Regions from separate parts of the Peptoniphilus grossensis genome, predicted to be linked through region 2. Evidence: riboswitches for the same ligand, from Rfam matches in the RefSeq annotation. Region 2 holds a riboswitch; the other holds the start of a gene.

Region 1 (3,429 bases), 230 kb from region 2:
ACAGCTCTTGGGTCTATTACCTTTGCACCAAGATGTGCCATCTCCATAGTTTCTTCATAACTTATGCTAGAAAGTTTTTTTGCCTTTTTATAAAATCTAGGATCTACTGTATAAATCCCTTCAACATCTGTGTAAATTTCACAATCACATCCAAGCTTAGCTGCGAGAGCGACAGCAGATGTATCAGATCCACCACGACCAAGCGTTGTAGTATCTCCTATCCCATTAACTCCTTGAAAGCCCGCCACAATTACAATGTAATTATCTATAAGCTTTTCTTCAATATATTTTGTATCTACATCTAAAATCTTGCTAAAACCATACCTACCATAAGTTTTAAATCCCGCTTGTGCTCCACTTAAAGATATTGCCTTCTCTCCCAAAGATTCAACTGCCATAGCAAGAAGTGATGATGATACAAGCTCTCCTGTGGACATCAAAACGTCTAGTTCCCTTTTTTGAGGTTTTTTATTTATCTCTTGAGCTTTTTTTATTAAAATATCCGTAGTATCTCCCATTGCAGAAACTACACAGACCACATTATTTAAATCTCTTTTTCTCTTGACTAAGATCCTTGCAACACTCATAATCTTTTCTATACTTGCAACGGAACTTCCTCCAAATTTCATAACAACATTTTTCATAATTCACCTATTACAAATCATTTCTCATTAAATCTTCATATGTTTCTCTTTTAACCGCAACCTTTATCTCATCTGATACAAAAATCATAGCTGGCCTTTCAATCCTATTGTAATTGCTAGACATTGAATAATTATATGCTCCAGTAGATGAAACTAAAATAAGGTCTTCCTCTTCCACCTTTGGAAGCATTATATCCCTTATAATAATATCTCCACTTTCGCAACATTTACCTGCAATAGTATATACTTCTTCTAAATTATCATTAAATTTATTTGCAATAGAAGCTTCATACTTTGCTCCATAAAGTGCCGGTCTTATATTGTCGTTCATTGAACCATCTATAAATATAAAATTCTTACCACCATAGGTTTTTTTAATAATTTCCGCAGTATAGAGTGTGTGCCCTGCATTTGATATTAAACTTCTGCCCGGTTCTATTGTAAGAGTCTTTAGCTTTAAATTATTCTCTTCTAAAAGCTCTTCAATTTTTTTAATATACCTCTTTAAAAATCCTTCAAGTTCAAAGGGAGAATCTTCAGATGTATAATAAACGCCAAAGCCACCGCCTAAATTAAGTTCTTCAATTCTAATTCCCTTATCACTAACTTTTTTTATAAAATTTATCATCTCTTCTGCCTCAGAAAAGAAGGATTCCTCTCTAAAAACTTGTGAACCAATATGTGCATGGAAGCCGAGAAGTTCAAAATATTTTGAATTAGCCACTCTTTCAATAATATCAAATATATCATCCGAAAAAATTGAAAGACCAAATTTAGAATCATTTTTTGAAGTTGTAATATACTCATGAGTATGAGCATCAATTCCAGGATTAAGTCTAATTAATACCTTTTGTTTCTTTTTCTTCTCTTTTAAAATAGCTTCAAGTTTATTTATCTCACTTGTATTATCTATTACAATTTTCCCAACACCAGAATCAACTGCAAATTCAAGCTCTTTTTTTAATTTATTATTGCCGTGAAAATATATTTTATCTGCACTCATTCTTGAATTTAAAATCGTATAGATTTCACCACCACTTACAGCATCAATTGAAATGTCCTCTTCACAAACAACATTGGCAATATATTTATTTAAAAGAGCCTTGGAGGCATATAAAATATTTGTATTGAATTTTTTAGATTTAAAACTATTTTTAAACTTTCTAATATTTTCCCTAAAAAAATCTTCATCTACAATATAAAGAGGTGTTCCATATTTTTCTTTCAAATAACTCATGGAATACTTTCCCAAATGTATCTCATTATCTATCACTTTTAAATTTCCAAATAATTTCATAAAACTCTCCTTAAAACAAAAAAACTATGAGCAAAAGACTCATAGTTTAAATTCTCTTTTGCCCTCAATGAATAGAGCACACTACAAAAGAAATGGGCATTTCTAATGTGACAGTTATACAGATATTCTCTGCATCCCCAGGATTTCTCCTTCGGCGATTTTCCCTTTCGTTAACCTACTCTTAAAAACCGCAACCTCTCTAAACATCGACTATTATTTAATTATCACTTACTATAGCACAGAGCTAATAACTTTGCAAGTGTTTTAAAAATTTATTTGTTTATTAAAATGTAGCGTTACAATTGATGTGAGATCAAATAAAAGAAAAACATCTTAATTTTCAAGACATATTTTATTTCTACAACACATTTCTTATCACATCATACTTTTACAACAGTTAAAAAGTTTTAAATATAAAGATTATAATTAATTGAAGTAAAAAATTCTCTATAAAATATTATCTACTTAAATGAGATATTGGTAATATCCTATAAAATGAGTTATTGCCGCTCCCAACACGAAAAAGTGCCAAATAACATGGCTGTATTGTTTTTTCATCTTGTAAAAAATTGTTCCTACTGTATAGAGAATACCTCCCGCAACTAAGAAAAACAAAAATTCTCTCGGCATTTTTAAAAATATGGGTTTTAATAAAAATATGGAAGTCCAACCCATGGCAATATATAAAATAACGGAAATGGTTTTTTGTTTATCATACTTTCCATAACTTAAAATCTTGTAAATTGTACCTGCAAGAGCAATGACCCAAATAAGTACAAGAAAAAATATCATTTTTTTACCTGATAGAACTGTTAAAATAACAGGAGTAAAGGATGCCGCAATAAATAAAAATATAGCGGAGTGGTCAAAAATTCTAAGAATATTTTTTGCCCTTTTATTCCAAATTCCATGGTAGAGTGTACTTGCCAAAAATAAAAATATAAAAAATGCACCATAAATTATAAAAGCGGGAGTATAGGCATTTCCCTTTTTAATGCAAGATCTAATCATCATCACTAAAAAGACTATCCCTATTCCAACTCCAATAAAATGGCTTATACTGTTTAAAAATTCTACGAAAAACTCTCTATTCTTCTTCATACATTCTCCTTAAATAACCCTTTACATAAAGACTTCCCGAAATTGAGCGAATAGCTTCTGTTAAATAGAGGGATTCTCCCTTATTGGGAATTTCTTCTCCCAAAAACACTAGCCTTATTTGATCTTCCATAATATCACAAAAGGAATCGTAAGCATCTTTAAATTCTTTTCCCTCTAAATAGAGTTTAATTCCCCTTCCAACTTCCTCCATGGTAAAAACTTGCTTTACAAAACTAATTGCAGTCAGTAGAGCTATATGCTCCTTTGAATACCTCTTTTTTACGGGCTTTGGCATGAGATTTTGTTTCACGTAATTATTTATCATTGAAGGAGAAATATCCTTTTCAGATAAAAATGGAGATACTTGGGAAAGCACAATGCTTAGCA
Region 2 (3,429 bases):
GGTTAAAGGATTGAAAAACCATTCCCACCTTTGTCCTATAATTATTTATAGAAATATAATCTAAAATATTTTCACCGTGATATTTTATTTTTCCACCATCTGGTTCTTCCAATAAATTTATGCATCTAAGAAGTGTTGACTTGCCTGATCCAGATGAACCAATTATTGAAAGGACTTCGCCCTTTTCAACCTTAAAATTTATATCCCTTAAAACTTCATTAGAGCCAAAGCTTTTTTCTAAATTTTCTATTTCAAAAATATACGCCATCTCACACCTCTTCCTTAACCTCTATTACTTCTGCTGAAGATTGTGAACCGTAAATTTTATAAGTTCCATCTCCATCCATTTTTCTTTCAACGAGCTTCATAATTTGACTTACTGTAATAGTTAAGAATAAATAAATTAAAGCTGTGATAAAAAATACTTCAAAGTATCTCAGATAAGTTCCCGCTGCTGATTTTGAAATAAAGAATAATTCTGAAACGGAAATTACATTTAAAACTGATGAATCCTTGATGTTTACAATAAATTCATTTCCCACTGATGGGATTATATTTCTAACGGCTTGAGGAAGTACAATTTCTGTCATTGTTTGCCAATGAGTCATTCCTATGGAAAGTGCCCCTTCAGTTTGGCCCTTGTCAATAGAAATTATTCCGCCTCTAATTATTTCAGCCATATAAGCTCCTGTGTTTACAGATACGATTATAAGTGCCGAAGGCATTGCTGCCATATTTAAATTAAAATATTGAAGGGAGCCATAATAAAACATCATAGCTTGTACCATCATTGGTGTTCCCCTAATAACTTGAATGTAAACTGTAATTATTGCATTTGCAATTTTTAAAACTGCCCTTTTAAAGGCTGATGATTTTTTATTTACCTTTATTGTTCTTATTATTGCAACTAATAATCCTATTAAAAATCCAACTAATGTGCCAATTACAGCAATTATAATTGTGTTAAGAGTTCCCTCGACAAAGAGGGAACCATATTCCTTTATTAAAAATCCTATCCATCCAAAAAAACTTTCCGGCATCTTATTCTCCCATAATTATTCGCCAAGTGGTTGATTTGCTACAGCTTCTTCCATTATACTTTGTCTTTCTTCTTCAGAAATTTTTGATAGTGCATCATTAACTTTATTTAAAAGTTCATCGTTGCCCTTCTTAACTCCTACTGAAATTGATGTATCTTCTTCTGATGCTTCAAATCCCTTTCCCTTTTCAAATTCTACAAAATTTAAGTCATTGTTTGCAGAAGTTGCAGAAAGTGCGCCCGGTCTTTCAGAAACATATCCATCGATCTTTCCACTTCTAAGTGCAACTATCATTGCTGGAAAAGTTTCAAGAGCTGTGGATTTATTTACACCTTCAATTTGATCAATTACATCGTAGTGAAAAGTGTTAAGTTGCCCTGTTATATTTGCACCCTTAAAATCAGCAAGTGATTTTGCCTTTGCATAAGGCGAATCCTTTTTAACAACTATTACAAGATCTGATGTGTAATAAGTATTTGAAAAATCAATAGTTTCCTTTCTTTCAGCAGTTGGACTCATTCCTGCAATAATTAAATCAATTTTCCCTGAAGTAAGTGCAGGAGTAAGCCCATTCCATTCAGTTTTTACTATTTCAAGCTTCTTGTCCATGGACTTTGCGATTTCCTTTGCGATTTCAACATCGTATCCGCCAGCATATCCTCCAGCTGCAATTGGATAACCATTTTTTTCATTTGTTTGTGTCCAGTTAAAAGGTGCATAATCGCATTCCATTCCAACTTTTAAAGTTCCTGAATCTGATGGAGCAGCCGCTGTGCCTCCATCTCCCTTTGAATTACAAGCAGTTAAAAACATTGTGCTAGCTAAACCTGCAACTAATAAAACTTTTGCTAAATTCTTTCTTAAATTCATAATATACCTCCGTAATTCTCGGTGGCTATAAAAAGTAATAAAAAAACAGTCTGGAAAACCAAACTGTTAAAGATGTCTAATAAAATAAGACAAAGTATTTAACTTTAGATAGCTCCCCACATATTGTGACAGTCATACAAATATTGTTTGCATGCCCAGCATATTAACTTACCATTAATACACTTCGGCGAAATTTCCTTTCATCTTTATTCACTGCATGGTCTTGCTCCAAAAGATTACTGATAAATCCCGCTCCTCTATCGTATTTTTCAATACAATGTATTCAATTGTTTTTTAAATTATATATAGGAGATTTACAAAAGTCAAGTGCTTTTTTATTTTTATTAATTTTTATTAATTTTTATTAATTTCTCCTAAAAATTTGCAATAAATAAGGCCCCTTTAGGAGCCTCATTAAAATTATTTCCACATATCAACTTCAGAAGTTGAGTTTAATCTTTCTCTGTTGTGAGTGTTTGCTGCATCAAGAATATTGTAATAAGCCCAGAATCCTTCGCTTACATCTGAGAATTTATTAAGAGATGAAGTGTTCACATTGTTAAGTGAGTTTTTAGTTGTATTTCTATTAAAAACAGAGTTTAAAATAGTAACAGCTTCGGCTCTAGTTATTTTTGCATTAGGTTTAAATGTTCCATCGGGATAACCTGTTACATTTTTGTTGCCATTTAATTTTTCAATAGCATCCTTTGCCCAGTGATCTTTAACATCTTGGAAGTCAGAAGAACCCTTCTTTTCATTCTTAACATAGCCAGAAATCATTTGTGCAAATTCTGCTCTTGTAATGCTTTCATTTGGTTTAAATGTTCCATCTGGGTAACCACTAATTAGACCCTTTGCAACAACATAATTAATTGCCTTAGAGAACCAGTTGTCATTTGCATCAGAAAACTTTGTTGCAGAGCTTGTTCCAAAATCTGCTCCTCCATTTAACAAAGTAGCAAACATTTGAGCTGCTTCTGCTCTTGTTACATTTGCTTGTGGCTTAAATGTTCCATCTGGGTAGCCCTTAATATAAGCAATTGCCTTAACTTCTTCAACTGCATTTTTTGTAACTTTGTATTCAATCTTTGTAATATCTCCTGCTTCATTTTTTGCTTCGACTTTTATAGTTTCACCAAAGATTAATGCTCTATCTAAAAATACAGTGAATACTCCCGAATTATTTACAGTGATGCTTCCAAGTTTTCTATTGCTTGCATCGTAAACTGTAATTTCGTCCTTTGCATTTGCAGTTCCCTTTACAAGTTTTTGTCCTTCAAGGGCTTCTTTAATTTTAATTTTTTTATTTTCAACTGTTTTTGAATCTGTGTAGAATTTTAAATCATCAAGTTCTCTATCATATACACTTTCGCTTAAAGTTACTGAAAAATATGAATTTTTATCAGTTCTAAAGCTTCCAAGTAGCTTTCCGTCCATGTAAACTCTTACATTTTCAAAAGGATGATTTTTAACATAACCCGTTAAAGTTCTTCCCATAATTCTTAAATCACTTGCATCA

The links. A riboswitch is a leader RNA that binds a small molecule or an ion and turns the genes downstream of it on or off. The one in region 2 is predicted to bind lysine.
Region 1: linked by a shared signal. The riboswitch ahead of lysA (diaminopimelate decarboxylase) and the one ahead of BIV18_RS07190 (transporter substrate-binding domain-containing protein) in region 2 are both predicted to bind lysine.

What each region holds. Positions count from the first base shown of each region.
Region 1 covers NZ_MJIH01000001.1:1,720,490-1,723,918, reverse strand. Annotated here, with positions in the region: gene BIV18_RS08305 (aspartate kinase) at 1-644, opposite strand, end outside; gene lysA (diaminopimelate decarboxylase) at 655-1,941, opposite strand; lysine riboswitch at 2,008-2,149, opposite strand; gene trhA (PAQR family membrane homeostasis protein TrhA) at 2,407-3,042, opposite strand; gene BIV18_RS08290 (DUF1836 domain-containing protein) at 3,029-3,429, opposite strand, start outside.
Region 2 covers NZ_MJIH01000001.1:1,486,963-1,490,391, reverse strand. Annotated here, with positions in the region: gene BIV18_RS07200 (amino acid ABC transporter ATP-binding protein) at 1-268, opposite strand, end outside; gene BIV18_RS07195 (amino acid ABC transporter permease) at 270-1,040, opposite strand; gene BIV18_RS07190 (transporter substrate-binding domain-containing protein) at 1,056-1,910, opposite strand; lysine riboswitch at 2,012-2,178, opposite strand; gene BIV18_RS07185 (S-layer homology domain-containing protein) at 2,331-3,429, opposite strand, start outside.